Regions from separate parts of the Pseudomonas sp. TH39(2020) genome, predicted to be linked through region 2. Evidence: riboswitches for the same ligand, from Rfam matches in the RefSeq annotation. Region 2 holds a riboswitch; the other holds the start of a gene.
The links. A riboswitch is a leader RNA that binds a small molecule or an ion and turns the genes downstream of it on or off. The one in region 2 is predicted to bind cobalamin.
Positions count from the first base shown of each region.

Region 1: linked by a shared signal. The riboswitch ahead of cobO (cob(I)yrinic acid a,c-diamide adenosyltransferase) and the one ahead of JFU47_RS05710 (CbtB domain-containing protein) in region 2 are both predicted to bind cobalamin.

Region 1 is NZ_JAEKFF010000007.1:1,152,413-1,168,449, forward strand. It holds gene JFU47_RS25725 (pyridoxal-phosphate dependent enzyme) at 1-1,071, shown strand, start outside; gene JFU47_RS25730 (trans-sulfuration enzyme family protein) at 1,068-2,246, shown strand; gene JFU47_RS25735 (DUF3108 domain-containing protein) at 2,310-3,023, opposite strand; gene purN (phosphoribosylglycinamide formyltransferase) at 3,032-3,682, opposite strand; gene purM (phosphoribosylformylglycinamidine cyclo-ligase) at 3,682-4,740, opposite strand; gene JFU47_RS25750 (DUF2066 domain-containing protein) at 5,123-6,184, shown strand; gene JFU47_RS25755 (AI-2E family transporter) at 6,223-7,296, shown strand; gene hda (DnaA regulatory inactivator Hda) at 7,527-8,231, shown strand; gene JFU47_RS25765 (C40 family peptidase) at 8,447-9,097, shown strand; gene JFU47_RS25770 (C40 family peptidase) at 9,263-9,799, shown strand; gene JFU47_RS25775 (class I SAM-dependent methyltransferase) at 9,815-10,468, shown strand; gene JFU47_RS25780 (PQQ-dependent sugar dehydrogenase) at 10,596-11,909, opposite strand; gene JFU47_RS25785 (hypothetical protein) at 11,978-12,562, opposite strand; cobalamin riboswitch at 12,717-12,951, shown strand; gene cobO (cob(I)yrinic acid a,c-diamide adenosyltransferase) at 13,033-13,644, shown strand; gene JFU47_RS25795 (cobyrinate a,c-diamide synthase) at 13,641-15,056, shown strand; gene bluB (5,6-dimethylbenzimidazole synthase) at 15,053-15,703, shown strand; gene cbiB (adenosylcobinamide-phosphate synthase CbiB) at 15,700-16,037, shown strand, end outside.
Region 2 is NZ_JAEKFF010000005.1:147,784-163,820, forward strand. It holds gene JFU47_RS05695 (ATP-binding protein) at 1-480, opposite strand, end outside; gene cobN (cobaltochelatase subunit CobN) at 732-4,598, opposite strand; gene cobW (cobalamin biosynthesis protein CobW) at 4,602-5,675, opposite strand; cobalamin riboswitch at 5,774-5,988, opposite strand; cobalamin riboswitch at 6,169-6,397, shown strand; gene JFU47_RS05710 (CbtB domain-containing protein) at 6,518-6,718, shown strand; gene JFU47_RS05715 (CbtA family protein) at 6,730-7,437, shown strand; gene JFU47_RS05720 (cobalamin biosynthesis protein) at 7,434-7,847, shown strand; gene cobM (precorrin-4 C(11)-methyltransferase) at 7,930-8,676, shown strand; gene nfuA (Fe-S biogenesis protein NfuA) at 8,824-9,408, opposite strand; gene JFU47_RS05735 (acyltransferase family protein) at 9,466-10,500, opposite strand; gene JFU47_RS05740 (fatty acid cis/trans isomerase) at 10,593-12,887, opposite strand; gene metH (methionine synthase) at 13,042-16,037, shown strand, end outside.

The DNA of each region.
Region 1 (16,037 bases), on a different contig from region 2:
AAAGTCTTGCACCTCAAGGCGATGGGCGCCGAGGTGCATATCACCCGCTCCGACGTCGGCAAGGGCCACCCCGATTACTACCAGGACGTTGCGGCGCGGCTGGCGCAGGAAATCCCTGACGCTTTCTTCGCCGATCAATTCAACAACCCGGCCAACCCGCTGGCCCACGAATGCAGCACCGCGCCGGAAATCTGGGCGCAGACTCAGCATGACCTGGACGCCATCGTCGTCGGCGTCGGCTCGGCCGGCACACTGACCGGTCTGACCCGTTTCTTTCGCCGCGTGCAACCGGACCTGGTCATGGTGCTGGCCGATCCGGTCGGCTCGGTGATGGCCGAATACAGCCGCAGCGGCACCATGAACACGCCCGGCTCCTGGGCGGTGGAGGGCATCGGCGAGGACTTCATTCCGTCGATTGCCGACCTGTCCAGCGTGCGCCACGCTTACTCGATCAGCGACGAGGAAAGCTTCGATCATGCCCGCCAACTGTTGCGCGCCGAAGGCATACTCGGCGGCTCTTCGACCGGCACACTGCTGGCGGCGGCGTTGCGCTATTGCCGCGAGCAGACCGAGCCGAAGCGGGTCGTCAGCTTTGTCTGCGACACCGGCACGCGCTATCTGTCGAAGGTCTACAACGACCAGTGGATGAACGATCAGGGCCTGCTGCAGTACAAACATTACGGTGATCTGCGAGACCTGATTTCACGGCGCTTCGAGGATGGCCGGGTGATCAGCGTGGGCCCGGACGATACGCTGCTCACCGCGTTCCAGCGCATGCGCCTGGCGGATGTGTCGCAACTGCCGGTGCTGGAGGGCGGGCAGCGGTTGGTCGGCGTGATCGACGAATCCGACATTCTGCTTGGCATGCAGGAGGATGCTTCGCACTTTCGCGCGAGCGTGGCCAGCGCGATGACCGATAAGCTGCAAACCCTGCCTCCAGGCGCCAGTCTGGCTGAACTACGGGCGGAGCTCGACCGTGGGCTGGTGGCGATCATCGCCGACGCTTCGGGCTTCTACGGCTTGATTACTCGAGTCGACATGCTCATTCACTTACGGAGATCGCTTACATGAGTCAACACGATGAAAACGCTGTGCCACGTGCCTTCGCTACCCGTGTGATCCATGCCGGGCAAACGCCCGACCCTACCACCGGGGCGCTGATGCCGCCGATTTACGCCAACTCCACCTATTTGCAGCAGAGCCCCGGTGTGCACAAGGGTTTCGACTACGGGCGCTCGCACAACCCGACGCGCTTTGCGCTGGAGCGTTGCGTTGCAGACCTCGAAGGCGGCACCCAGGCCTTCGCGTTCGCGTCCGGGCTGGCGACGATTTCCACCGTGCTCGAATTGCTCGATGCTGATTCGCACATCGTCTCCGGCAACGACCTGTACGGCGGTACTTTCCGCCTGTTCGACAAAGTGCGTCGGCGCAGCGCGGGGCATCGCTTCAGCTTCGTCGACCTGACTGATTTGTCGGCCTTCGAAGCGGCGCTGCAGGACGACACGCGGATGGTCATGGTCGAGACGCCGAGCAACCCTTTGCTGCGCCTCACCGACCTCGTTGCCATCGCGCGCATCTGCCGCCAGCGAGGCATCATTTGTGTGGCCGACAACACCTTCGCCAGCCCGTGGATACAGCGCCCGCTGGAGCTGGGCTTCGACATTGTGCTGCACTCGACCACCAAGTACCTGAACGGCCACTCCGACGTCATCGGCGGCATCGCGGTGGTCGGACAAAACGCAGACCTGGCGGAGCGTCTGGGTTTTCTGCAGAACGCGGTGGGCGCGATCGCCGGGCCGTTCGACGCTTTCCTCACCTTGCGCGGCGTTAAGACCCTGGCGCTGCGTATGGAGCGCCACTGCAACAACGCGCTGGACCTGGCGCAATGGCTGGAGCGTCAGCCGCAGGTGGCGCGCGTCTATTATCCGGGCCTGCCGTCGCACCCGCAGCATGAACTGGCGCAGCGGCAGATGCGCGGTTTCGGCGGGATGATATCCCTCGACCTGAACAGCGACCTGGCCGGTGCCACGCGCTTCCTCGAGAGTGTGCGGATCTTCGCCTTGGCCGAGAGCCTGGGTGGGGTGGAAAGCCTGATCGAGCACCCGGCGATCATGACCCACGCCAGCATCCCCGCGGATACTCGTGCGCAACTCGGCATCGGCGATGCGTTGGTGCGTTTGTCAGTGGGTGTCGAGGATGTCGAAGATCTGCGCGCCGACCTGGCACAGGCGCTGGCGCGGATCTGAATTTCAGCAGGCAAAAAAAATCCGGAACCCTTAGCGGATTCCGGATTTTTGTGTCGAGCCGGATCAGCTGCCTTTGACAGCCTTGCCGTTGACCGTACCGTTGAGGAGCATGATGTTGTACTCCTTGCCGTCGGTTTCAACCTGTTGCAGACGAACCAGCAGGTAATCCCAGTCCTTGGCGAACCACAGGACGGTGATGCGCTTGCTTTGTGTCGGGTCGCGCACGCGCTCGACCTTGGTTGCTTCGATCTGGCCAGCTTTGGTGTCGACCTTTTCCGAACCCAGCACGCGGAAATCATAGGTATCGACTTCGCCGTCGTCGACGACTTGATAGCTCATGCTTTTCTTGCCAGCGGCCACGTCGTGCTGCAGAGCCAGCTGATAAGTGGATTTGTCGACCATGCCGCGGTTGAGCGGGATCTTGACCGGGTCACCGCGATCGGTGCCGGTGACCATTTTGTTGGTCCAGTCGAAATCCAGGTCAGCCTTCTTGGCTTTACCCAGGCCGCCACGTTCGAAGTGGTAGGACTGCGGCAGCAAGGTGTCCTTGTCCAAAGTCAGGGTGCTTTCTTCGGTCAGGCTGGCGATCATCATCGAGGCCTTGAAGCTGAGCTTCCAGGCGCCGTTGGCTTGCTTGGTCAGGCTACGTTCAGCGGTGCCGCTCATGGGCAACTGCTTCCAGTCAGCGGTGTAGCTGGCGGAGAAAGGTTGAAGTTCTGCAGCCTGCGCAAATGGCAGTGCGAGCAGAGCGCAAGCGAAGAGCAGGGCGCGACGCATAAAATCTCCTAGGTTCGAATCAAGTGGCCGCTGGCCGCGAGTAACTTTCCATCCAGTAAAGCACCTTGCTCGCCGAGTGATAAACGACCTTCGGCAAACCAGCGTACAGCCAGCGGGTAAATCAGGTGTTCCTGGGTATGAATTCGCTGCGCCAGACTCTGCGGCGAATCGTGCAACTCTACCGGTATTACTGCCTGTACGACCAGTGGTCCGCCATCGAGTTCCTCGGTGACGAAGTGCACGGAGCAGCCGTGCTCGGTGTCGCCGGCCTCCAGCGCGCGCTGATGCGTGTGTAACCCTTTGTATTTGGGTAGCAGCGAGGGATGGATGTTGAGCAGGCGACCCGCGTAGTGGCGCACGAAGTCAGCGCTGAGAATGCGCATGAATCCGGCCAGTACCACGAGTTTGGGGTTGAACGCGTCGATCTGTTCGATCAGCGCGGCATCGAAGGCTTCGCGGCCTTCGAACGCCTTGTGATCCAGGGTGCGGGTGTCGATACCCGCGTCCCTGGCGCGTTGCAGGCCGTAGGCGTCGGCGCGGTTGGAAATCACCGCAGCGATGCGGGCCGGGCTGTCGCCGGTCCGCGTGCTGTCGATCAAGGCCTGCAAGTTACTGCCGGTGCCGGACAACAGCACCACCACATCACAGGTCTGGGACATCAATGAGCCTTGAGGTTCTTCAGTTCAACCTGAGCCGCGCCTTCGGCAGCGGTGGAGATCTGACCAATGACCCAAGGCTGCTCGCCGGCTTCGCGCAGGACGTTCAGGGCGGTTTCGACGTGCTCTTGAGCAACGCAGATGACCATGCCCACGCCGCAGTTCAGCACGCGGTGCATTTCGTTTTCGTCAACGTTGCCTTTCTCTTGCAGCCAGTCGAATACGGCAGGACGGGTCCAGCTCGCGACGTCAACCACGGCTTGTGCGCCTTTTGGCAGAACGCGCGGGATGTTGTCCAGCAGGCCGCCACCGGTGATGTGGGCCATGGCTTTGACTGCGCCGGTTTCCTTGATCAGCTTGAGCAGCGGCTTCACGTAGATACGGGTCGGGGCCATCAGCAGGTCGGTCAGCGGTTTGCCGTCGAGCTGGATGTTTTCGATGTCGGCACCGGACACTTCGATGATCTTGCGGATCAGCGAGTAGCCGTTGGAGTGCGGGCCGGAAGACGGCAGGGCGAGCAGGGCATCGCCGGCAGCGACTTTGGAACCGTCGATGATTTCGGATTTTTCCACGACGCCGACGCAGAAGCCGGCCAGGTCGTAGTCTTCGCCTTCGTACATGCCTGGCATTTCAGCGGTTTCGCCGCCAACCAGGGAGCAGCCGGACAATTCACAGCCAGCGCCAATGCCGGTCACGACCTGGGTCGCGGTTTCGACGTTGAGTTTGCCGGTGGCATAGTAGTCGAGGAAGAACAGCGGCTCGGCGCCGCAGACCACCAGGTCGTTCACGCACATGGCCACCAGGTCGATGCCGATGCTGTCGTGTTTGTTCAGGTTTAGCGCCAGACGCAGCTTGGTGCCGACGCCGTCGGTGCCGGAAACCAGCACGGGCTGCTTGTAGCCGGCCGGGATTTCGCAGAGGGCGCCGAAACCGCCCAGGCCGCCCATGACTTCCGGGCGCGCAGTGCGCTTGGCGACGCTCTTGATGCGTTCGACCAATGCTTCACCGGCGTCGATGTCTACACCGGCGTCCTTGTAGCTCAGGGAGGGTTGCTTGCTCATGATCCAGGCCTTTAGGGGGGATTCAGGGGTAACGACCGAGTCCAGTGGGACCACCGAAACTGACGAAGGCGATTGCCATCCGCGAATTTCAGGGTGCCCGGCTGTTGCCGGTCTGCGAAGGCGCGCGATTTTATCAGGCTTGAGGGGCAGCGGCCATCCTCAGGCCGACGGCAGGGGCATATCCGCTTAAAAAAACCTTCATTGCCCGTGTTGGCCGCATCCTTCATGGCTGTATAAGGTATCGCTATTAACGGTCTATCGTTAGGACAGTGCAAAAACTTACCAGGGTCAGGTGAATGTTTTGCTTGGGGGCGTGGTCACAGCCTTGCTCAATCCGGTTCACGCGGCCTGTTCCAGCCGCTCTTGTCGTCAGGAATCCTCCATGCGTTTTTTTTCTAGATTTTTATTTGCGGGCTGTATGTCATTGGTCAGCCTGGCGAGTCATGCCGAAACCGTCAAAAACCTGTATCAGGTGCGTCAGCCTGTCAGTGGCCAAACCCCGGAAGTGCGTGATCAAGCGACCCAGCAAGCGCTGGATACGTTGGTGTTGCGTCTGACCGGCGATCCCAAGGCTGCGCAAAGTCCGGGGTTGGCGGCATTGCGCAAGGACCCGCAGCAAATCATCAGTCAGTACGGCTTTGACGCCGGTCCGCCGGAAGTGCTGAAGGTCGATTTCGACCCGGCCACCACCGAGCAAGCGTTGCGCCGTGCCGGGCTGTCGTTGTGGGGGGCGAACCGGCCTTCGATCCTCGGCTGGTGGCTGAACGATTCCACCGAGGGTTCGAGCCTCGTCGGTGATGGCCAGGCCAGTGCTGCACCGCTGCGTCGAGCCGCGCAACACCGTGGTTTGCCGCTGCGCCTGCCGCTGGCCGATCTGAGTGAGCAGATCGTTGCCACTGCACCGAATCTGGAAGGTACGGACGCGACGCCACTGCGCGGGGCATCGGAGCGTTACAACGCTGACGCCTTGCTCGCGGTGCATGCTCGTGAAGAGGGCGGGCAGTGGCAGGCCAAGTGGCATTTGTGGCTCGGCGACAATAAGGAGGCGGGCAGCGTGCAGGGCGCGGATCAGGCTGCGGTGGCCGATGCGGTGATGCTGGCGGTCAGTGAGCGACTGGCACCGCGGTTTGTCGTCAAACCGGGCGCTTCGGGCGAACAATTGCTCGAAGTGCAGGGCATGAATCTGGAACACTACGCGACGCTTGGACGTTTGCTGGAACCATTTGGTGCGCGCCTGCAAAGTGTCGACGGCGACCGGATTCTCTACCGGGTCAATGGCAGCGCCGAACAGTTGAAGGCGCAATTGTCGCTGGCCAGGTTGCAGGAAGTTCCAGCGGGTGAGCCGCCTTCGCCCACTGCCCCCGTTCAACCCGCCGCCGAAGGGTCGACACCGGTCGTAGCGCCAGCGCCGGCACCGACGCCGCAGTTGCGTTTCCGTTGGTAAGTTTTTCTTTCTTTATATAGATGCATATGGAGTGGTACATGGCCGATACGCGGCGTTGGTTCTGGTTGGGTGGGGTGGTTCTGCTCTGCGTGTTTGTCTGGTTGTTGCATCCGATTCTGACCCCGTTCCTGGTCGCGTTGCTGCTGGCCTATCTGTTCGACCCGCTGGTGGATCGGCTGGAGAAGGCCGGCCTGTCTCGGACCTGGGGCGTGGTGGCGGTGTTTGCGCTGTTTACCTTGATCTTCACGACACTGCTGTTGGTGTTGGTGCCGATGCTCGCCAAGCAGCTGTTTCGCTTGTACGAATTGGCGCCGCAGATGCTCGACTGGTTGCAGCACACCGCACTGCCGTGGGCGCAATCGAAATTCGGACTCTCGGATAATTTCTGGAAATTCGACAAGCTCAAGGCAGCAATCAGCGAGCACATGGGCCAGACCTCTGACATTGTCGGGGTCGTGCTGAGTCAGGCGACGGCTTCCGGGCTGGCGCTGATCGGTTGGTTGGCGAATCTGGTGCTGATCCCGGTGGTGAGTTTCTATCTGCTGCGCGACTGGGACCTGATGATGGCCAAGATCCGCGGTCTGCTGCCCCGTGACCGCGAAGAGCGCGTTGTGATCCTGGCGGGTGAATGCCATGAAGTGCTCGGTGCATTCGTGCGCGGACAGTTGCTGGTGATGGTGGCGTTGGGCGTGATCTACGCGGCGGGCCTGATGTTGGTAGGGCTGGAGCTGGGGCTGTTGATTGGGTTGATTGCCGGTCTGGCGGCAATCGTGCCGTACATGGGGTTCGTTATCGGGATCGGTGCGGCTTTGATTGCCGGGCTGTTCCAGTTCGGTGGCGATCTGTATCCCATGATCGGAATCGTCGCGGTGTTCATGGTGGGGCAGGCGCTGGAAGGCATGGTGCTGACGCCATTGCTGGTGGGGGACCGGATCGGTCTGCACCCGGTGGCGGTGATCTTCGCGATTCTGGCTGGGGGCGAGCTGTTCGGATTTACCGGCGTGCTGCTGGCGCTGCCGGTGGCGGCGGTAATCATGGTGCTGGTGCGCCATATGCATGATTTGTATAAAGATTCTGATATCTACGGCAGTACCGACGAGCCTGAACTCTAAGGTTCGTTGAGGGTTGGTAACGGGCGGCCTGGTTCCATGCCAGGTTGGCCCGCATCCCTTGCGCGGCTGTCACATGCGCCGCCAAAGAAACTGGCATAAAACCAGTGTGTTAACGCAAACCTTTGATTTTGCTTGTGGTCTGTCGCATTGTGCGACCCGCCTCACGGGTATAAACTTCGCAAACTTTACACAGAGGCCACTAACGGTTCCTTTGGAACTGTTCAGTCAGCATGAAACCGATTCAGCTGCCCCTAGGTGTGCGTCTGCGTGATGACGCTACCTTTATCAATTACTATCCAGGCGCCAATGCCGCTGCACTCGGCTATGTCGAGCGGCTATGCGAAGCCGACGCCGGCTGGACCGAAAGCCTGATTTATCTCTGGGGCAAGGACGGGGTAGGGCGTACGCACTTGTTGCAGGCGGCCTGCCTGCGCTTCGAGCAACTGGGGGAGCCGGCGGTGTATTTGCCGTTGGCCGAACTGCTTGATCGCGGCATCGCCATCCTCGACAACCTCGAACAGTACGAACTGGTCTGCCTGGATGATTTGCAGGCGGTGGCCGGTCGGGCGGATTGGGAAGAGGCGTTGTTCCATCTGTTCAACCGTCTGCGTGACAGCGGTCGACGCCTGTTGATCGCCGCGTCGACATCCCCGCGTGAACTGCCGGTGAAGCTGGCGGACCTCAAATCCCGCCTGACGTTGGCGCTGATCTTTCAGATGCGTCCGCTCTCCGACGAAGACAAGTTGCGTGCCTTGCAACTGCGCGCCTCTCGTCGCGGTCTGCACCTGACCGATGAAGTCGGACATTTTATTTTGACCCGCGGTACGCGCAGCATGAGTGCGCTTTTCGAGCTGCTTGAGCGTCTCGATCAGGCCTCCCTTCAAGCTCAACGCAAGCTGACAATTCCGTTCCTGAAAGAAACGCTAGGCTGGTAAAACCAAGGGCCTGCTGCGGTTTTAGGCATATCTCAGGCGTCAAGAAATCCGCTTTCCTACAGGGTTGCAGGCTGCGCGAACGTCTAAAACGGGCTTAAGCGCTTAGATGTAAACGCGAAACCAAGAAGTCACATAAAGATCGATTGAATTTGCAAATGAGGTTGATAGTAGGCATAGTCTCGGCTTCTTTAGAACTATCAGCCACGGTCGTGCCCATGCTAAATCGCTTTGCACCCCTCGTGCCCCTCGCACTCGTCACCCTGTTGTTCGGTTGCGCTGCTCACTCTCCAGTGTCCCAGCAAGAGCAACAACAGCAGTTTAAAAATTCCGCTACCGCCCAATCTTCCGTTCTTTATCAGCAAGCGCTTGAGCAGGAAGAAGCGGCCACCGAAAAAGAACTGGCAGACTTCGCCGGCGGCAAGTCGTACCAGCTTCCGGTTCTGGCAGACAGCATCCTCGAACGTGGCATGTCCCTGATCGGTACCCGTTACCGTTTCGGTGGCACCTCCGAAGCTGGCTTTGATTGCAGCGGCTTCATCGGTTACCTGTTTCGTGAAGAAGCCGGCCTGAACCTGCCACGCTCCACCCGCGAAATGATCAACGTCGACGCTCCGCTGGTTTCTCGCAGCAAACTGGAGCCGGGCGACTTGCTGTTTTTCGCCACCAATGGCCGTCGCGGCCGCGTCAGTCACGCCGGGATCTACCTGGGTGACAACCAGTTCATCCATTCCAGTAGCCGCAAAAGCGGTGGTGTCCGGATCGATAACCTGGGCGACAGCTACTGGAGCAAAACCTTCATCGAAGCCAAGCGCGCACTGGCGATGGCACCGACTGCGACCCCGGCGATCGTCACGGCACGCAAGTAAGCGGACTATTTGTAAGGTGAACTTAAAGTCTTACTTGAAGTTTGCCGCGTAGCAGCTAGAATCCTGATCTATTATTGATGGCAAACCGCCTGCGTCCTGCGCAGGCGGTTTTCTTTTCTGCGCCCCCTGCAGAAAAAGCCGCAGCCAGATCAGGATGCTCTGCATATGTCGACGTCGGCCCGCCTCGCAATCATGTTCTTCGCAGCGCTGCTCAGCGCCTGCGCCAGCCGTACACCGCCACCTGCACCGGTGGTTCGCGCGCCCATTGTTTTCGGTTCCTCCCAAGCATTCTCCCCTGAGGCAGAAGACGTCTTGTTCCGCGCGCTCGGCCTGGTGGGCACGCCGTATCGTTGGGGTGGCAACACGCCGGATTCGGGTTTCGATTGCAGCGGACTGATCGGTTATGTCTACCGTGATGTCGCCGGCATTTCTCTGCCGCGCACCACGCGCGAGATGATCAGCATGCAGGCGGCCAGCGTGGGCAAAGAAGGTTTGCAAACCGGTGACCTGATCTTCTTCGCCACCAATGGCGGTTCACAGGTCAGTCACGCCGGGATCTACGTCGGCGAAGGTCGCTTCGTCCATGCACCGGCCACCGGCGGCACGGTGAAGCTCGACAGCTTGTCCAAAGCTTACTGGCAGAAAGCCTATCTGAGCGCCAAGCGCGTCTTGCAACCTGAGCACTTGGCACGCAATCCCTAAATGGCAGAGGTTGTCATGACCGCTCGCACACTCAATCTCGACGATTCCCTGTATCAATACCTGCTCGACGTTTCCCTGCGCGAAACGCCGTTGCTCAAGCGTTTGCGTGATGAAACCCAGGCGCTGCCCATGGCTCGCTGGCAGGTGGCGCCGGAGCAGGGGCAATTCCTCGCGCTATTGGTGAAACTCACCGGCGCCAAGCGTCTGCTGGAAGTGGGCACCTTCACCGGTTACAGCGCCTTGTGCATGGCGGCTGCATTGCCGGATGACGGTTCGCTGATCTGCTGTGACATTCCCGGTGACTACAATGCCATTGCGCGCCGTTACTGGCAGGAAGCGGGGCTTGCCGAGCGGATCGATATGCGTTTGGCGCCCGCGCTGGAAACCCTGGCTCAGCTGGATCAGCAAGCGTCATTCGACCTGATCTTCATCGATGCCGACAAAGCCAACTACCCACGCTATCTGGAGCACGCATTACGTCTGCTGCGCGTCGGCGGTCTGGCGGTGTTTGATAACACGCTGTGGAGTGGCCGGGTGCTTGAGGACAATCCCCAGAGCGAAGACACCCGAGCCATCCAGGCGCTCAATCGTGCGTTGAAGGATGACTCGCGTGTGGACCTGTCGTTGTTGCCGTTGGGGGATGGATTAACCCTGTGTCGCAAACGGTAAACGTTGACCCCGATTTAATGTGGGAGCGAGCCTGCTCGCGAAGGCGGTGTAACAGTCAACGTTGATATTGAATGTTATGACGCCTTCGCGAGCAGGCTCGCTCCCACATGGGTGATGTGTTGGCAGTTTATTTAACCGCCGACACGCGCCACACCTTGTTGCCCACGTCATCCGCCACCAACAAATCACCCTGCTGATCAATCACCACGCCCACCGGCCGGCCCATGGCTTTTTCCTCGTCATTGAGGAAACCAGTGAGCACATCCACCGGCTGCCCGATCGGTTTCCCTGCGCTGAACGGTACGAAAATCACTTTGTAGCCACTGTGCGGTTTACGGTTCCATGAGCCGTGCTGGCCGATGAATGCCCCTTCCTTGAATTGCGCCGGCAGTCTGTTGCCTTCAGCGAACGTCAGGCCCAACGATGCAGTGTGCGGGCCGACCGCGTAGTCCGGCGCGATGGCCTTGGCCACCAGGTCGGGGTTTTGCGGCTCGACGCGGATGTCGACGTGCTGACCGTAATAACTGTAAGGCCAGCCGTAGAACCCGCCGTCCTTCACTGAGGTGATGTAGTCCGGCACCAGATCGCTGCCGATTTCGTCACGCTCGTTGACCGCTGTCCACAGTGCGCCGCTCCGAGGTTCCCAGGCCAGCCCGTTTGGATTACGAATCCCCGAGGCGAAGATTCGATGATTGCCGGTGGCACGATCCACTTCCCAGATCGCCGCGCGACCTTCTTCCTTGTCCATGCCGTTTTCGGCCACGTTGCTGTTGGAGCCCACCGTGACGTACAGCTTGCTACCGTCCTTGCTGGCGATGACGTTTTTGGTCCAGTGATGATTCAGCGTACCGCCCGGCAGGTCGATCACCTTCATCGGCTGCGACTTGATCGTCGTCTCGCCGTTTTCATAGTGGAAGCGCAGCAACCGGTCCGTGTCGGCGACGTACAGGTCATTGCCGACCAGAGTCATGCCGAAGGGCGAGTTGAGGTTTTCCAGGAACACCGTGCGGGTTTCGGCGATGCCGTCGTGGTCCTTGTCCCGCAGCAGCGTGATGCGGTTCGGGCTCGGTACGCCGGCGCCAGCACGGCCCATGACTTTGCCCATGACCCAACCACGAATGCCTTTGCCGTCATCGGGTTTGGGTGGTGCATTGGTTTCGGCGACCAGCACGTCGCCGTTGGGCAACACGTAAAGCCAGCGCGGGTGATCCAGACCTTCGGCAAAAGCCGCCACCTGAGTCCCTGTCGCGGCGATAGGCTTCGCGCCGTCCGGCCAGCCAATCGCCGGGGCGATGTTCACCGTCGGGATCAGGGTTTTGTTCGGTTCTGGTAGCTTGGGCGACGGGCCGGTGCCGTCGGAGACTTGCAGCCTGGAGGTTTCACCACAGGCGGCAAGCCCTCCGGCGAGCACGATGACGAGAGCGAGCGGGGGCTTGCGCATGCTGATCTTCCCTATGAATGCATTGACCTAATCAATAGAGAAGCGCAGGTGCGCGATGGTTCAACCGCTCAGCCGCGGGCTTCCTTGAACAGCACGGCAATGCCGGGGTGATAGTTGCCGGCTTCGTTGCGCAACTTGCGATAGGGATAGGGGAAGTACCAGGCCACGGCGCAGGTGTGTTCCTTTTGCAGATCGTCGACCATGTCTTGGAGTTCTTCCGGGGTGGCGCTTTGCTGGGCTTTTTGCGGCGCAACGAACAGGCAGCCGAGTTTCAGGTCGCTGGCGTAGCTGATGCGTTTGGCATCGCTGGTGATGTCCTGCAATGCTTGAGTCAGGTTCAGGCTGTTGACGCGTGGCCAGCGCTGGGTCGCCTGAAGGTAAGCGCGTTCTTCGCTGGTGGCGATGAACAGATCGGCGCGGCCATTGCGTTCGCCTTCTTCGACCTGTTTACGGGTCGGCGTTTGTTGCAGTGTGACCATTTCCGCCATCCAGGCCGCGGCGGACAGCAGGCTCAGGTTGGCTTTTTCGTCGAACCAGTAAGGCGTGTCGTTATCGCCGCGCACGGCGTTGTAGCGGTCGATACAGTCAAACCAGCGTTCCAGCACCGGGCGCAGGAATTCCAGCTTCGGATTGCTGATGATCATGCCTTGCATGTGGCTCACCTTTGTTATTGTGTTGTGAGGTTGTGGCTCTTTGATATCACTGCTGAGAGTGTGGCACAAGATTGGCGTCAGATAATTGATCGACGGCAGTTATTCGCTCGCAGGCTGCCCGTCTTCAATTGACGCTCCATCCCCAACCCTCTAACCTTCGCGGCTTGTTTCAGGTGCTCTGTGACCTTGGTCGACAGAGTGAAACAGGGAAGCCGGTGAGTGATTCTCTTCAAGTGACGAAGAGCCATGATCCCGGCGCTGCCCCCGCAACGGTATATGAGTGAAGGCTGCGCCTTGAGCCACTGTGTCGATTGTCGACATGGGAAGGCGCGCAGTCAGGCAAATCGCCGCTCATGAGCCCGGAGACCGGCCTGATCCATCCAGCGGCATCACGGTGGGCGATGCCAGGCTTCTTGCCGTCTATTCTTGTGCCTGCCCGCCGTTATCCAGCCTCAACGGAGAGCTCCCCCATGACTGATACCCCCGATCGTGACGAACGTCATCTGGCGCGCATGCTGCGCAAAAAAGCCGTGATCGACGAACGCATCGCCAATTCCCCGAATGAATGTGGCCTGCTGCTGGTGCTGACCGGCAACGGCAAAGGCAAAAGCAGCTCGGCCTTCGGCATGCTCGCCCGGTCCATGGGCCACGGCATGCAGTGTGGCGTGGTGCAGTTCATTAAAGGGCGCAGCAGCACCGGCGAAGAACTGTTCTTCCGGCGCTTCCCGGAACAGGTGCGTTTTCATGTGATGGGCGAGGGCTTCACCTGGGAAACCCAGGATCGCCAGCGTGACATCGCCGCCGCCGAAGCCGCATGGGCGGTGTCCCGCGAATTGCTGCGTGATCCGTCGATCGGCCTGGTGGTGCTGGATGAATTGAACATTGCGCTCAAGCACGGCTATCTGGATCTCGATCAAGTGCTCAGCGACTTGCAGGCCCGTCCGCCGATGCAGCACGTGGTGGTGACCGGTCGCGGCGCCAAGCCGGAGATGATCGAACTGGCCGACACCGTCACCGAAATGGGCGTGATCAAGCATGCGTTCCAGGCCGGGATCAAAGCGCAAAAAGGCGTCGAATTGTGAGTCAGCCACGTCATTGCCCGGCGGTATTGATTGCCGCGCCGGCCTCCGGTCAGGGCAAGACCACCGTCACCGCCGCACTGGCCCGTTTGCATCGCAATCAGGGGCGCAAGGTGCGCGTGTTCAAATGCGGCCCGGATTTTCTCGACCCGATGATTCTCGAGCGCGCCAGCGGTGCGCCGGTGTATCAACTGGACATGTGGATGGTCGGCGAGCAGGAAAGTCGTCGACTGTTGTGGGAGGCCGCCGGCGAAGCCGATCTGATCCTCATCGAAGGCGTCATGGGACTGTTCGACGGTACGCCGTCCAGCGCTGATCTGGCGCGGCACTTTGGCGTGCCGGTGCTCGGTGTTATCGACGGCACTGCCATGGCCCAGACCTTTGGTGCGCTGGCCTTGGGGCTGGCGCGTTATCAGCCGGACTTGCCGTTTGCCGGTGTGCTGGCCAACCGCGTCGGCACCCTGCGTCACGCGCAATTACTGGAAGGCAGCCTCACTGAAGGCTTGCGCTGGTACGGCGCCTTGTCCCGGGAAACCGGGATCGAATTGCCAAGTCGGCATCTCGGGCTGGTTCAGGCCAGTGAGTTGAACGATCTTGACCTGCGCCTCGATGCAGCGGCCGATGCGCTGGCCAGCAGTTGCGAGGTCGCGCTGCCACCGGCGGTGGAATTCGCCGCGCCTGATGTGATTGATGTCGAGCCTCTGTTGGCCGGCGTTCGAATTGCCGTGGCCCGTGACGAAGCGTTTGCCTTCACCTACGGCGCCAGCCTGGATTTGCTGCGAGCCATGGGCGCCGAGTTGTCGTTTTTCTCGCCGATCCGTGACACGCACTTGCCGGAGGCAGACAGCCTTTATCTGCCCGGTGGTTATCCCGAATTGCACCATGTGGCGCTGTCACAGAACACCACGATGCTGACCGCCATCCGCGCTCACCATGCGGCGGGCAAGCCGTTGTTGGCCGAGTGCGGTGGCATGCTGTATCTGCTCGATTCTCTGACGGATGTCGAAGGTACCCGTGCTGAACTGGTCGGCTTGCTGGCGGGGGATGCGGTGATGCAAAAGCGTCTGGCCGCGTTGGCGTTGCAGGCAGTCGAGTTGCCGGAAGGTTCATTGCGCGGACACACGTATCACCACTCGTTGACCAGCACTGAACTTGAGCCGATTGCTCGTGGCCTGAGCCCTAACGGTGGGCGTGGGGCAGAGGCGGTTTATCGTGAGGGGCGGATGACGGCTTCTTATGTGCATTTCTATTTTCCGTCCAATCCATCGGCGATTGCCGCGCTGTTTGTGCCTGACCATAAGGACGCCATCGCGAGCAGGTCGAATCGTCGCACCGTCACTCCCACATTGGAAAGTGGCTTGCCTGAAGAAACGCGGTCCACTGTGGGAGCGAGCCTGCTCGCGAAGAGGCCATGACCGACAACGCATTTTCCGAGGCTGAACGCGCGGCGGTCTACCGAGCCATCGGCGAGCGCCGTGACATGCGTCATTTCAGCGGTGGCACCGTCGAGCCCGCGTTACTGCGGCGCCTGCTCGAAGCCGCGCATCAGGCACCGAGTGTCGGCCTGATGCAGCCCTGGCGGTTCATTCGCATCAGCGATCGAGTCCTGCGCGGCAAGATCCAGTTACTGGTGGAAGAAGAACGCATCCGCACCGCCGAAGCCCTCGGCGAGCGCACCGACGAATTCATGAAGCTGAAAGTCGAAGGCATCAACGACTGCGCCGAGGTGCTGGTCGCTGCGCTGATGGACGATCGCGAGCGTCATATCTTCGGCCGCCGCACCTTGCCCGAAATGGACATGGCCTCGTTGTCCTGCGCGATTCAGAACCTCTGGCTGGCCTCCCGCGCTGAAGGATTGGGCATGGGCTGGGTGTCGCTGTTCGAGCCGCAAGCCCTGGCAGACCTGTTGGGTTTGCCGGCCGGAGCCAAGCCCTTGGCCGTTCTTTGCCTGGGGCCGGTCAAGGAATTCTATCCAGCGCCGATGCTGGTACTCGAAGGCTGGGCGCAGGCGCGTCCGCTCAGTGAATTGCTGTATGAAAATTATTGGGGAGTGAGTCAATGAGTGTGGCGTTGTTGAGTGTCGCCGCGGTTGCGCTGGATGCGCTGCTGGGTGAACCCAAACGCTGGCATCCGCTGGTGGCGTTCGGCCGTTTTGCCGACCGCATCGAGCAACGTTTCAACGGCGGTGGCCGTGGCTGGCGCAGTCATGGCGTCACTGCCTGGGTGATCGCGGTGTTGCCGCTGACCCTGCTGGCCACGGCGTTTTCCTGGGCGCCCTATGTCGGCTGGATCGTCGAGATTCTCGTGCTCTATTGCGCCCTCGGCATGCGCAGCCTTGGTGAACACGTCGAGCCGGTGGCCAAGGCGCTACGCAGCGATGATCTGGACGAGGCGCG
Region 2 (16,037 bases):
AAGCAGTTGCGGACGCAGCTCACCCTCTTCCGGGTTCATGGTGCCGATCAGCACGAACTTCGCTGAATGCCGATGGGAAATGCCGTCGCGTTCGATCAGGTTGGTGCCGCTGGCGGCCACATCCAGCAGCAGGTCCACCAGGTGATCGGGCAGCAGGTTGACTTCATCGACGTAGAGCACGCCGCCGTCGGCCTTGGCCAGTACACCGGGGGAAAACTGTGCGCGCCCTTCGCTCAGGGCGGCGTCCAGGTCGAGGGTGCCGACCAGCCGTTCTTCGGTGGCGCCGAGCGGCAATGTCACGAATTGGCCGCTGGCGAGCAAGTCCGCCAGGCCACGGGCCAGCGTTGACTTGGCCATGCCGCGAGGGCCTTCGATGAGTACGCCGCCGATTTTCGGGTCGATGGCGGTCAGGTACAGGGCGAGCTTCAAGTCGTCGGCGCCGACCACGGCGGACAGCGGGAAATGCGGGGTGTCGGTCATGGTTTGTCTGGGTCCGTGGTCTTTGGTTTGGTTGTGGGGTGTCAATGGGATCGGCCCCTCACCCTAACCCTCTCCCCAAAAGGGCGAGGGGACTGATTGCGGTGATTATCAGAAATTCTGCGACCTGGGCCTTCAGGTTGAACTCAAGTTTTGGCAGCGATGAAGATCGGCTCCCTTCCCCCTCTCCCCCGTGGGGAGAGGGGTGGGGTGAGGGGCGGATTTCAGGCCGTAAAAAAATACCGAAACAACCACTACCCCTCCTCCTCAATATCCAACAACAAATTCTCCAGCGCCTCCTGATACTCACCCGGCTCCTTCCACATCCCCCGCTGCTGCGCTTCCAGCATCCGCTCAGTCATGTCGCGCAACGCATGCGGATTATGCTCACGAACAAAATCCCGGGTCGCAGGATCCAGCAAATACGCATCCGCCAGTAACGCGTACTGGTGGTCGTCGATCAGCTGCGTTGTAGCGTCGAAGGCAAACAGGTTATCCACCGTCGCCGCCAGTTCAAACGCGCCTTTATAGCCGTGGCGCTTCACGCCGTCGATCCACTTCGGATTGGCCGCCCGGGAGCGGATCACCCGGTTCAGCTCTTCCTTCAACGTGCGGATTTTCGGCAGATCCGGCTGACTGTGATCGCCATGGTAACTGGCCGCGGCTTCACCACTGAGGCTTTCCACCGCCGCGAGCATGCCGCCCTGGAACTGGTAATAGTCGTTGGAATCGAGCAAGTCGTGTTCACGGTTGTCCTGGTTTTGCAGCACAGCCTGAACCTGGCTCAGGCGCTGAGCGAACTGTTCTCGCGCTGCGGTGCCTTCGTCAGAACCGCCGTAAGCGTAGCCGCCCCAGTTCAGATAAACCTCGGCCAGGTCGTCGCGGCTTTGCCACAGACGACCATCGATGGCGCCCTGCACGCCCGCGCCGTAAGCACCGGGTTTGGCGCCGAAAATTCTCCAGCCGGCCTGACGCCTGGCCGCCTCTTCATCCAGCCCCGATTGCATTAACGCTTCGCGCTCGGCACGCACCTTGGCGGCCAGGGGGTTGAGGTCGTCCGGCTCGTCGAGGGCGGCGACCGCTTGCACGGCGGCGTCGAACAGGCGGATCAGATTGGCAAAGGCATCGCGGAAGAATCCGGAGACGCGCAACGTCACGTCCACGCGCGGACGGTCCAGCAGACTCAGCGGCAGAATTTCGAAGTCGTCGACCCGCTGACTGCCCGTGGCCCAGACCGGGCGCACGCCCATCAGCGCCATGGCCTGAGCGATGTCGTCGCCGCCGGTGCGCATGGTCGCGGTGCCCCACACCGACAGGCCGAGCTGACGCAGGTGATCGCCGTGGTCTTGCAGGTGTCGTTCAAGAATCAGGGTGGCCGACTGGAAACCGATACGCCACGCGGTGGTGGTCGGCAGGTTACGCACGTCCACCGAGTAGAAGTTGCGCCCGGTCGGCAGCACGTCAAGTCGACCGCGACTTGGCGCACCGCTGGGACCGGCCGGCACGAAGCGGCCGTTGAGGGCGTCGAGCAGTCCACACATTTCCGCCGGGCCGCAGGCGTCCAGCCGTGGGGCGACGACTTCACGCAGGCTGTCGAGGATGGCGTCTACTTCAGACCATTCCGCCTTTTGTGGGAGCGAGCCTGCTCGCGAATGCGGTGGGTCAGGCAAATCAATGTCGCCTGACACTCCGCTTTCGCGAGCAGGCTCACTCCCACAGGGGCCGGGGTTGACTTGAGGCTGGTTCAACGTCTGCGAGATCAGTTGAGTGGCAAACAGTTCCAGACGTTCGCGGGTATCACCTGCTGTGCGCCAGACTTCATCGGTGAGGGTTTGCAGTTCAATCGGACGTGGCCCGGTCCAGGGTTCGGCGAGCGCACAATCCAGCGGATCGAAGCCCAACGCGAACGCCTTGGCCAAGGCCCGCAGCAGACTCGATTGCGCACCGCGCCCATCGCCACGCGGAATACGCAACAACGCCAGCAAGGTGTCGATGCGCAAGCGTCCGGTCGGCGACTCGCCAAACACATGCAGGCCGTCGCGGATCTGCGACTCTTTCAAGTCGCATAAATAGGTGTCCAGCCGTGGCAACCAAATCGCCGCATCGGCATCACTGTCGAGTTTTTCGTCCAGTTGCAGTTCGCGGTCGATGTGCGTCTCGCGCACCAGTTGCAGGATGTCGCGCTGCAATTCCCGGGCACGGCGCGGATCGAGCAATTGCGCTTCGTAATACTCGTCGGCGAGTAATTCGAGGTTGCGCAACGGGCCGTACGTTTCGGCGCGGGTCAGCGGCGGCATCAGGTGATCGATGATCACCGCCTGCGTACGGCGCTTGGCCTGGGCGCCCTCGCCCGGATCGTTGACGATAAATGGATAGATGTTCGGCAACGGCCCGAGGAGCGCATCCGGCCAGCAATGCTCCGACAGCCCGACGCCTTTGCCCGGCAACCATTCGAGGTTGCCGTGCTTGCCGACGTGGATCACACCGTGGGCACCGTAGGTGTTGCGCAACCAGAAATAGAACGCCAGGTAACCGTGAGGCGGCACCAGGTCAGGATCGTGATACACCGCGCTCGGATCGACCTGATAACCCCGCGCCGGTTGAATGCCGACGAAGGTCAGGCCAAAGCGCAGCCCGGCAATCATCATTCGCCCGCCACGGCACATCGGGTCGCTTTGCGGCGTGCCCCAACGCTCCAGCACGGCCTGGCGGTTGGCCTCGGGCAAGGCGTTGAACATCAGGTTGTAGTCGTCCAGCGCGAGGCTTTGCATACACGGGCGCTGGTCGAGGGTGTCGAGGTCGTTGCTGACGCCGCCGAGTAATTGCTGAATCAACGCGGTGCCAGTGTCGGGCAATTCGGCGGGTAGCGGATAACCTTCTTTATGCAGCGCACGCAGGATGTTCAGCGCCGCCGCCGGGGTGTCGAGGCCGACGCCATTGCCAATACGCCCGTCACGGGTCGGGTAGTTGGCGAGGATCAGGGCGATGCGTTTTTCAGCGTTGGGCACTCGCGCCAGATCGATCCAGCGCCGCGCCAGTTCGGCGACAAAATCCATGCGCTCCGGTTGTGGCCGATAGCAGACCACATCGGATTGACTACGCTCGCTCCGCCAGGCCAGGTCTTTGAAGCTGATCGGTCGGCTGATGATCCGCCCATCCAGTTCAGGCAACGCGATGTGCATCGCCAGATCACGCGGACCGAGGCCTTGTTCGCTGGCGCGCCAACCAGGCTCGTTGTCCTGGGCGCAGATCGCCTGGATCACCGGGATGTTGCGGCGAAACGGTCGCAAATGCGGCGCTTCGGGGCTGGATTGGGCGAAACCGGTGGTGTTGAGAATTACGCCGGCCTCGACTTCGTCCAACAGGTCCTCGACCACCGTCAGGCAGCCGGGCTCTTTCAGACTGGCCACGGCAATCGGCAACGGGTTCAACCCTGCCGCCTGCAAGCGCTGGCAGAAAACATCGATGAAGCCTGTGTTGGCCGCCTGCAAATGCGAGCGGTAAAACAGCACTGCCGCGACCGGTTGACCGGCCTGCCAGTCGGCTTGCCAATCCTTCAGTTCAGCGGGGCTTTTGTGCGGGTGGTAAATCGCCGTGCGCGGCAGGGTTTGCGGCTCGGCCCAGGTGTAGTCGCGATCCAGCCAACGATTGGCAAGGCAACGGAAAAAATCCAGAGCATTGCTCATGCCGCCCTGACGCAGAAACTGCCAGAGCCGGTCGCGGTCACAGGCAGCCACCGTGCTCAGCTCGCTGAGTTCCGGGTCCGGGCGGTCATCGCCGGGCACCAGAATCAGCTGCACGCCGCGCTGTGACAATTCCACCAGTCGCTCGACGCCGTAACGCCAATAAGCGATGCCACCGTGGAGCGAAATCAGAATCACCTTGGCGTGGCGCAGCACTTCGTCGACATACAGGTCGACCGACGCGTGGTTCTGCACCTGCATCGGATTGGCCAGACGCACGCTGGGGTAATCGTCGGGCAACTGCTGCGCCGCCTCGGCGAGCAGCGCCAGGCTGGAGTCGCCGCTGCACAGGATCACCAGCTCGGCGGGGGTTTGTCCAAGGTCGGCAATGTTGTCATCCGACACGAAACCGCCGGGCTGGGTCCTGAGCAGGTGCATGGCTTAAACGCTGAGCGCAGCGCGCAATTGCGCTTCAAGCAGAGTGGCGTCCAGCTCCTGACCGATCAATACCAGGCGCGTGGTACGCGCTTCGTCGGCGCCCCACTGACGGTCGAAGTGCTTGTCGAAACGTGTGCCCACGCCCTGAATCAGCAAGCGCATCGGCTTGTTCGGAATCGCCGCGAAGCCTTTGACGCGCAGGATGCCGTGCTGGACCACCAGTTGAGTCAACGCGTCCAGCAACAGGCTTTCGTCGGCTTGCGGCAATTCGAGGGAGATGGAGTCGAAGGCATCGTGGTCATGCTCATCGTGATGGCCGTCTTCACCTTCATGGTGGTGATCGTGATGGCTGTGACGGCTGTCGATGTGTTCTTCGGAACCGGCGCCGAGGCCGATCAGCACGTCCAGTGGCAGACGGCCGCTGCTGGCTTCGATGAGTTTCACCGCGGGCGGCAGTTCTTCAGCGACTTCCAGGCGTACACGGGCCAGGTCTTCAGGGCTGATCAGATCGGCCTTGTTGAGGATCACCAGGTCGGCGCTGGCCAGTTGGTCGGCGAACAGTTCGTGCAACGGCGATTCGTGGTCCAGGTTCGGGTCGAGTTTGCGCTGGGCATCGACCTGGTCCGGGAAAGCCGCGAAGGTGCCAGCGGCGACCGCTGGGCTGTCGACCACGGTGATGACCGCGTCAACGGTGCAGGCGCTGCGGATTTCGGGCCACTGGAAGGCTTGCACCAGCGGTTTTGGGAGCGCCAGGCCCGAGGTTTCGATGAGGATGTGGTCGAGGTCGCCGCGACGGGCAACCAATTCGCGCATCACCGGGAAGAATTCTTCCTGAACGGTGCAGCACAGGCAGCCGTTGGCCAATTCGTAAACGCGGCCATTAGCTTCTTCTTCAGTGCAGCCGATGGAGCACTGCTTGAGGATTTCGCCGTCGATGCCCAGCTCGCCGAACTCGTTGACGATCACCGCGATGCGGCGGCCCTGAGCATTGTCGAGCATGTGCCGCAGCAAGGTGGTTTTGCCCGAGCCCAGGAAGCCGGTAACGATGGTGACGGGGAGTTTGGCCAGTGTTTTCATCGGATGCCCTTTGGCAAGGTGGCGGGCATACGGGACGACAATCGCAGCGACGGGCGCGCGCAAGAGTTCCGCCACCGGATCACCCCGCCCGGTTGAAATTGAGAATCTGTGTCGAGGCAGGTCTCCTGGCTGACGGTTTGCCAGTCTTGTGGGCCTGGCATTCGCTGCGCCTTCCCGCGAACCCGTTGCACAGGGTTTGCAGTGGCGTGGCAGCGAACATCACCGTTCACAGTTGCGGGGGCAGCCGCGGCATCGACCGCGTTCCCTTCTTAGCTTCGGCAGACGCCGAAGAACCTCGAAAGCGCAAGGCTACGCATCGTCTTGGGGCGGGTCAATGTCTGTAGGAGCTGCCGAAGGCTGCGATCTTTTGATTTTGCTTTTAAAAACAAGATCAAAAGATCGCAGCCTTCGGCGGCTCCTACCAAGAGCCAATCATCATTCGTATCCAAACGAGAACCCATGCCAATTGACTCTCCGCCCCCGCCCATGCTCTCCTACACGCCTTGTTACGGGTGCCCTTCAAAGGGTGAAACGGGAAACCGGTGAATCATGTGCTTTACTCTAAAGTCATGTCAGTCCGGTGCTGCCCCCGCAACGGTAAGCGAGCGAAGCGTCAGATCCACTGTGCCAGCAGTTCGGCATGGGAAGGTGATGCTTGCAGGTCAAGGCGAAAGCCTGCGCCCCTCGTGAGCCCGGAGACCGGCCCGCAACACAAAGTGACCATTACGATCACTGAATAACAAACCCGCGGTGGGCGGGCGCTGTTTGAACCTCTGCGTGCCCGACTCGCCGGGGTTTTCCATGCGCTCTATTCACCCGCTGACAGACCAGAGGGAAGCGCCATGTCGATCATCAGCAGCACCGCCAGCAACACTGATAAGAGCACCGCCAGCACCACAACCTTGACTCAACGCCTGACCGCCGCCGCGTGTGCGTCGATCCTGGGCGCATGCCTTGTGTATTTCGCCGGTTTCTCGCACATCGAAGCGGTGCACAATGCCGCGCACGATACCCGCCACAGCTCAGCATTCCCGTGCCATTGAGACCTGCTGACATGATCAAGCGTATTGCGCAAACCGCAGGGTTCACCGGGCTGCTGGCCGCCCTGCTGCTGACCCTGCTGCAAAGCTTTTGGGTGGCTCCGCTGATTCTGCAGGCCGAGACTTACGAAAAATCCGAGCCCGCCGCTGTTGAAGTTCACGAACACGCCGCAGGTGCTGTCGCCGCTCATACCCACGATGCTGAAGCCTGGGAACCGGAAGACGGCTGGCAGCGCGTGCTGTCCACCACCGGCGGCAACCTGGTGGTAGCGGTCGGTTTCGCCCTGATGCTGGCCGGTCTTTACACCTTGCGCGCACCGACTAAAACCTCCCAAGGCCTGCTTTGGGGCCTGGCCGGTTACGCCACGTTCGTGCTGGCACCGACCCTCGGTCTGCCGCCTGAGTTGCCGGGCACTGCCGCCGCTGATTTGGCGCAACGGCAGATCTGGTGGATCGGCACGGCTGCCTCCACCGCGGTCGGCATCGCGCTGATCGTATTCAGCCGTCACTGGCTGATGAAGATCCTCGGCGTGGCGATCCTGGCCGTTCCTCATGTGATCGGCGCGCCGCAACCGGAAGTGCATTCGATGCTCGCTCCAGAAGCCCTGGAAGCTCAGTTCAAAATCGCTTCGCAGCTGACCAACGTGGCATTCTGGCTGGCCCTGGGCCTGATCAGTGCCTGGTTGTTCCGTCGCAAAAGCGATGGTCAATACCACGCATGAGTGAGATCAGCACAGCGCCGACTTTAGTGGTCGGCCTGGGCTGCCAGCGCGGCTGCCCTGTCAGCACGCTGCGGGCGCTGCTCGATCAGGCGTTACAGGCGCATAAAATCGAACTTCGGGCGATCAAGGCGCTGGCCAGCATCGACCTGAAGCGCGAAGAACCTGGCTTGATCGAGCTGGCCGAACAACTGGCGCTGCCACTGATGTACTTCAGCAGCGAACAACTGGCCGGCTATCAACCGCAACTCAGCCACCGCTCGGACATCGCATTCGAACGCACCGGTTGTTACGGCGTCGCGGAAAGTGCCGCCCTGGCCCTCGCCGAACAACTGACCAAGGCACCGGCAAAATTGCTGATTTCACGGCAAAAATATGCCCAGGCCACCCTGGCATTGGCCGGCGCCGCCTGAAATCCTCGATAATCCCCTCCTTTGATCATGAGCAATCTTCATCTGAAGCCTTGCCTAACCCCTTTTCTCACAGGAACCGACGATGACCGTCTACTTCATTGGCGCAGGTCCCGGCGACCCGGAACTGATCACCGTCAAAGGCCAACGGCTGATTCGCAGCTGCCCGGTGATCATCTATGCCGGCTCCCTGGTGCCCGCCGCTGTGCTGGAAGGCCATCGCGCCGAACAGGTGGTCAACAGCGCCGAACTGCACCTGGAACAGATCATCGAGCTGATCAAATCCGCCCATGCCAATGGTCAGGACGTGGCCAGGGTGCACTCCGGCGATCCGAGTCTTTATGGCGCGATTGGCGAGCAGATCCGCTACCTGCGCGAACTCGACATCCCGTTTGAAATCATTCCCGGCGTCACGGCCACCGCGGCCTGCGCGGCACTGTTGGGCGCGGAACTGACGTTACCCGACGTGTCGCAAAGCGTGATCCTGACCCGCTATGCCGACAAAACCGCGATGCCCGCCGGTGAAGAGCTTGGCAGCCTGGCGCAGCACGGGGCGACCATGGCGATTCATCTGGGGGTCAATCATCTGGAGAAGATCCTGGCCGAATTACTGCCGCATTACGGCGCGGATTGCCCGATCGCGGTGATTCACCGGGCGACCTGGCCGGATCAGGATTGGGTGGTGGGGACGCTTGAAGACATTGCCGCGAAGGTTGAAGCCAAGGGGTTTCGGCGCACGGCGTTGATTTTGGTGGGCCGGGTTTTGGGCAGTGATCACTTCAGTGAGTCGTCGCTGTATCGCGCGGGGCATGCGCATTTGTATCGCCCATAGGGCCCATTCGCGAGCAGGCTCGCTCCCACATTGGGATGCGGTTAATTGTGGGAGCGAGCCTGCTCGCGAAGGGTTCGGTAAATTTTTCCCATAAAAAAACGGCGCTCACGGGGCGCCGTTTTTTTATGTCTGCAGCGAACACCTTACTTAGTAGTAGGCGTTTTCTTTCTGCGTGTGGTCGGTGACGTCACGAACACCCTTGAGCTCGGGAATGCGCTCGAGCAAGGTGCGCTCGATGCCTTCGCGAAGGGTGACGTCTGCCTGGCCGCAGCCCTGGCAACCGCCGCCGAACTTCAGTACGGCGATGCCGTCTTCGACCACATCGATCAGGCTGACCTGACCGCCGTGGCTGGCCAACCCCGGGTTGATCTCGGTTTGCAGGTAATAGTTGATACGCTCGTTGATCGGGCTGTCGGCATTGACCATCGGGACTTTGGCGTTTGGAGCCTTGATGGTGAGCTGGCCGCCCATACGGTCGGTGGCGTAGTCGACTACCGCATCGTCCAGGAAAGCTTCGCTGAACGAGTCGATGTAAGCGGTGAAGCTTTTGAGCCCCAGCGCTGTGTCTTCAGGTTTTTCTTCGCCCGGCTTGCAATAAGCAATGCAGGTTTCGGCGTACTGGGTGCCAGGCTGGGTGATAAAGACGCGGATGCCGATGCCTGGGGTGTTCTGCTTGGAGAGCAGATCAGCCAGATAATCGTGGGCGGCGTCGGTAATGGTAATAGCGGTCATGGAAACTCCTCGCAGGCTTGGGCGCAGTTTACGCCAATCATCGCGCCGTACAAAGTCCTAGTATTTTTGTCGGGAAAGAGCTGGAACGGCCTCGATAGCCAAATCGCCGTCGATTCGGCCTTTAAGCCACCGATAGCTGCATTTTTCCACCCATTCGTAACTTGCCCACGAGCCCAGACCGATTGTCGCGGCACAAACGGCGAACATCACGTAGGGATTGATTCCATAACGCTGTGCGATAAAACCACCCGCAGACAGCACCAACACGTGCATCAGGTACACCGAGTAGGAGCAATCGCCCAGCAGTTTGAGCACCTGGCTGTGCTTGAAATAGCGCTCGAGCGCCATACACGCCATCACCAGCACCGCGCTCGGCAGGCCCCAGGCCAACAACCGTGGCTGCGGCGCCAGGTAATAAATCGCCAGCAACGCGCCGACAATGCCCAGCAACGGTAGCCAGAAGCCGGGCCTGATCCAGCCGCGACGGTAAATCATGCCGATGGCGATCCCCAGCAAGAATTCATAAACAATGTCCGAGCGGTAGAACTCGCTGATCCAGCCGTAGCCGGTCCAGGCCTGACACACGGCAAACAGCAGCGCCGCGACGATCAGCAGCCGAACCTGCAAGCGGAACAGCAGCGCCCAGGCAAACAGCACGTAGAAGAGCATTTCGTAGTTGAGGGTCCAGCCGACGTTGAGCGTCGGATAAATCCCGTAGCCGCCGGGGTTTTCAGTAGGAATGAACAACAGCGACAGCAGGAAACGCGACCAGTCGACTGTCTGATCCGGCAACACGGGCTGAGCGAACACCACCAGCAGCGCCATCAGCACCGTATACAGCCAATACGCCGGAACGATGCGGAACAAGCGATACAGCAGAAAGCGCCCCGGCGGCAGTGATTTGCCCTCGGTGGACAGGAAAATCACCAGGCCACTGATGACGAAGAAGATGTCGACACCCACCGCGCCCTTGTCGATGAACATCTGCCCCACCGGCCCACGGGCCTGGAAGTTGAAGAATATCTGCATGAAATGGTGGCAGACCACCGCCCAGGCCGCGAGGGCACGCAGTGCCTGTACTGAAATCAACATCGACTGCCCTCCCGATCGCCATCCGCAAACCACCGAACCCGGGGTTCGGTGTTGCCTCTGGATTGGGACAGCAGCCGCGAGTCAAAGGTCTATCAAAGATTCTCGTACCGGTTCATGTCCAGCACGCCCTCTTCCACCGGTTCGGTCTCATGGACGTACCGACTCAGGTCATGGAAGTAGAACCAGAACTGTGGATGGCTACGGCGAATCCCCCAGCGCTCGACGATTTTTTCAAACCGATTGGCGTCCTTGGCGTTTTCCATCTCGTCCACGAACTCAGGCACTTGCTCCGCCGGAATGTTGAACATGAAGTTCGGATAGCTGCTGAGCACGCCCGGAAAAATGGTGATCGTGTCGAGCCCCGGTTGATACCGCAGGGATTCACCGAGCAGGAACGCGACGTTACTGTGAGCGCGATTGCGCAGCAGGCTGTAGACCTCGCGCTTGCCGCTCGCGGTTTCGATCCGCAGCAGGGTCGCTTCCGGCAACTGATCGATCACCTTCAACCCGGCCGCCGGACGCGAAGTCAGGCGACTCAAGGCCTGCTCGGCGCTCTGCAAGGCCGGGTCGATGTTCGGCCGCGAGCAATAAGCGCCGTCACAACGGTTGATCGGATCGGGCTTGGCGTTGAGGTCGCCGTAACGGACCAGCAACTGCATGGCGAAATCGCGTTTCGGGTCCTTTTCGTCCAGTACCAGCGCCGTCTTTTTGTCGTTGTCGATGGCCTCGTAGTCCAGCCACATCTTGAATTTGCCGCCGTTCTGGTACCAGTCGTCGAGGTAATCGTCCCGCGAATCGGCCGGCATCAGGCGCAGGAAATTCTGCTCGGCACCGTTGCGGATCAGGTCGAAGTACAGGCGCGTTTGCGCCTGATGGGAGACGTTGCCGAACACGTCGAAGTTGACCGCCAACTGGTAATACGTGCGCTCCAGCAACGGGAAGTCGAACAGCCACATCGTTTGCGGCACGTCACCGATCAGGCCTTTGTTCACCGAGGCACTGTCGAAATGCCGGAAGATTGTCAGCAGCGCGTTATCGTTACCGGCCCACAGGGTCGACCAGCTCGGCGCCGGCGCATCGGCGTAACTGTCACGGCGCAGCGCCTCGTACTCGTTACGCTTGTTGCGGTAGTCATGCCACAGGCTCAGGACACTGCCGACATCGTCGTTCTGCCCCGGCATCGCCAGCAATGGCGTGGCCTGGCCGCGGTAGTTCGGATCGATGATGTAGAGGTCGTGTTCAGGCGCCTGGAACATTGCCCAAAAGTTATCGCGGATCACGTCGGTGGCGATCTGCCCACGGCACACCGGGCCGCGAATAAATGTACGGACGAAATATTCGGCGTTATCGAGCATGAATTGATAACGCGCCTGGGCCGGGATCGCCTCAAACGTGGTGAACGGATTGGCCCGACGCTCCGGCCCGTATCCCGGCAAGGCGTCGACCTGCCATTTGCCGTTATAGAACAGGCTTTTGATCCGAGCCATCTTCGCCGCGCTCAACGGGTAGGTGATGTGGGTCTTCTGCACAATCACGCCTTGCACCGGCCACAAGCGGTAATACACCTGAGTGCCCGGATCGTCATTCGGGCGGCGTGTGTTGATCAGATCGATAGGCTGGCCAGTCGGCGTGCGCGAACGTACCCACTGAAAGAAATGCCCCGGCTCGCCGTCCTTGAAATAGAGGTGAGCGAGAAACCAATGCTCGAACAACCAGCGCCCCACCAGGCTTTGCCGTGCGCCCGGTGCGTTGAGCAGGTTTTCCCACTGCACCACCTGCAAGGCTTCTTTGGCGCTCGGCACAAGTCCTTGCGCGTCAATCGGCGCGCCGGACGCCAGCCAACGCTGCAGCGTCTGGTATTGCTGATCGGTCAGGCCGGTGACCGCCAGCGGCATGCCTTCTTTGGGATGTGAGCGGGTGTAGCCGTCGAACTCGGCCGGCATGGCGCACGAGTTTTCCCGGTTCAGGCCCAGAACGATCTCTTCTGGCAACCTGGCATTGGGTTGCAAAGGAGTTTTGTGGCCCAACTCGAGCATCCGCGCCATCAACGCGGCCTGACTGCCCTGGGCATCGAGTACCGAATAAAAGCCCTCTTGTTGCCAGGCCCGCTTGCCAAAGGCGTCATAAAACAGCCGGGTCGGCGCGGCAGCCTGTCTGCGTTCGCCGTCGTAGACCGAAAGCTTGATCGCACCGCGCGCCGCCCCCTCACCGCTGCCCAGATTGAGCTGACAAGCGGCGTCATAGCAGGCGTGGCAGGCCACACACTTTTCGGTGAAAATCGGTTGGATGTCGCGGCTATAAGAAATGGCAGAGGAAATGGCCGGATCCTGTGCAGCGGCGCCCCAGCTTAAAAACAGCAAAACCATGCTGATGACGCGATAAGACATATCCCTGGTCCCGATCATGAAAAACGCCGCGATTCTACCGGTCTGATCCTTGCACCAACATGAGCGATATTCATGAAAAACCGGGACATGCTCTAAAACCGCACAGGTTTGCTATTATCCCGCCCCTTCGTCATGGTCTTTCCGAGTAGTCCAAATGTCCGATCGCAGTGTTCGCCTTCAAGCTCTCAAGCACGCCCTCAAAGAGCGCATCCTGATTCTCGATGGCGGCATGGGCACAATGATCCAGAGCTACAAGCTCGAAGAGCAGGATTACCGCGGCAAACGCTTCGCCGACTGGCCAAGTGACGTCAAGGGTAACAACGACCTGTTGATCCTGACGCGCCCGGACGTGATTGGCGCCATCGAGAAAGCCTACCTGGATGCCGGCGCCGACATTCTGGAAACCAACACCTTCAACGCCACCCAAGTGTCCCAGGCAGACTACGGCATGCAGGGCCTGGCGTACGAGCTAAACGTAGAAGGCGCACGTCTGGCGCGCAAGGTGGCAGACGCCAAGACCCTGGAAACCCCGGACAGGCCGCGCTTCGTCGCTGGCGTGCTCGGCCCTACAAGTCGCACCTGCTCGCTGTCGCCTGATGTGAACAACCCCGGCTACCGCAACGTGACCTTCGATGAACTGGTGGAAAACTACACCGAGGCCACCAAAGGCCTGATCGAAGGCGGCGCCGACCTGATTCTGATCGAGACCATTTTCGACACCCTGAACGCCAAAGCGGCGATCTTCGCGGTGCAAGGTGTATACGAAGAACTCGGCGTCGAGTTGCCGATCATGATCTCCGGCACCATTACCGATGCTTCCGGCCGTACGCTCTCCGGCCAGACCACCGAAGCGTTCTGGAACTCCGTGGCCCACGCCAAGCCGATCTCGGTCGGCCTGAACTGCGCCCTCGGCGCCAGCGAGTTGCGTCCGTACCTGGAAGAGCTGTCGAACAAGGCCAGCACCCACGTTTCCGCGCACCCGAACGCCGGCCTGCCGAACGAATTCGGCGAGTACGACGAACTGCCGTCGGAAACCGCAAAAGTCATCGAAGAATTCGCCCAAAGCGGCTTCCTCAACATCGTCGGCGGTTGCTGCGGCACCACGCCGGGCCACATCGAAGCCATCGCCAATGCCGTGGCCGGTTATGCGCCGCGTGAAATTCCGGACATTCCAAAGGCCTGCCGCCTGTCGGGCCTGGAACCGTTCACCATCGATCGCAACTCGTTGTTCATCAACGTCGGCGAGCGGACCAACATCACCGGTTCCGCCAAGTTCGCCCGCCTGATCCGTGAAGACAACTACACCGAAGCCTTGGAAGTCGCCCTGCAGCAGGTCGAAGCCGGCGCCCAGGTGATCGACATCAACATGGACGAAGGGATGCTCGATTCGAAGAAGGCCATGGTGACCTTCCTCAACCTGATTGCCGGTGAGCCGGACATCTCGCGCGTACCGATCATGATCGACTCCTCCAAGTGGGAAGTGATCGAAGCCGGCCTCAAGTGCATCCAGGGCAAGGGCATCGTCAACTCGATCAGCATGAAGGAAGGCGTCGAGCAGTTCATTCATCACGCCAAACTGTGCAAGCGCTACGGTGCCGCCGTGGTGGTGATGGCCTTCGACGAAGCCGGCCAGGCCGACACCGAAGCGCGCAAGAAAGAAATCTGCAAACGCTCCTACGACATTCTGGTCAACGAAGTCGGCTTCCCGCCGGAAGACATCATCTTCGATCCGAACATCTTCGCTATCGCCACCGGCATCGAAGAACACAACAACTACGCTGTGGACTTCATCAATGCCTGTGCCTACATCCGTGACGAACTGCCGTACGCGCTGACCTCTGGCGGTGTGTCCAACGTGTCGTTCTCGTTCCGTGGCAATAACCCGGTGCGCGAGGCGATTCACTCGGTGTTCCTGCTGTATGCGATCCGCAACGGCCTGACCATGGGTATCGTCAACGCCGGCCAGCTGGAGATCTACGACCAGATCCCGGCCGAACTGCGTGACGCCGTTGAAGACGTAGTGCTCAACCGCACCCCGGAAGGCACTGACGCCCTCCTCGCCATTGCCGACAAGTACAAGGGCGACGGCAGCGTCAAGGAAGCCGAGACCGAAGAATGGCGCGGCTGGCCCGTCAACAAGCGTCTGGAGCATGCGCTGGTCAAAGGCATCACCACGCATATCGTTGAAGACACCGAAGAATCCCGTCAGTCGTTCGCTCGCCCGATCGAAGTGATCGAAGGCCCGCTGATGTCCGGCATGAACATCGTCGGCGACCTGTTCGGCGCTGGCAAAATGTTCCTGCCGCAGGTGGTGAAATCCGCCCGCGTGATGAAGCAGGCCGTGGCCCACTTGATCCCGTTCATCGAACTGGAAAAAGGCGACAAACCGGAAGCCAAGGGCAAAATCCTGATGGCCACGGTAAAAGGCGACGTGCACGACATCGGCAAGAACATCGTTGGCGTAGTGCTGGGTTGTAACGGCTACGACATCGTCGACCTTGGCGTGATGGTGCCGGCGGAGAAAATCCTGCAAGTGGCCAAGGAGCAGAAGTGCGACATCATCGGCCTGTCCGGCCTGATCACCCCTTCGCTGGATGAAATGGTCCACGTGGCCCGCGAAATGCAGCGTCAGGACTTCCATCTGCCGCTGATGATCGGTGGCGCGACCACCTCGAAAGCGCACACGGCGGTGAAAATCGAGCCCAAATACAGCAACGACGCAGTGATCTACGTCACCGACGCTTCCCGCGCCGTGGGCGTGGCGACGCAGTTGCTGTCCAAGGAATTGAAGCCGGCCTTCATCGAGAAGACTCGCCTGGAATACATCGAAGTCCGCGAGCGCACCGCCAACCGCAGCGCCCGCACCGAGCGCCTGAGCTACCCGGCGGCCATCGCCAAGAAGCCGCAGTTTGACTGGACCACTTACGAGCCGGTCAAACCGACGTTTACCGGTGCCAAGGTGCTGGACAACATCGACCTGAATGTCCTGGCCGAATACATCGACTGGACGCCGTTCTTTATCTCCTGGGACCTGGCCGGCAAATACCCGCGCATTTTGCAGGACGAAGTGGTCGGTGAAGCCGCCACCGCGCTGTTCGCCGATGCCCAGGAAATGCTAGCCAAGCTGATCGACGAGAAACTCATCAGCGC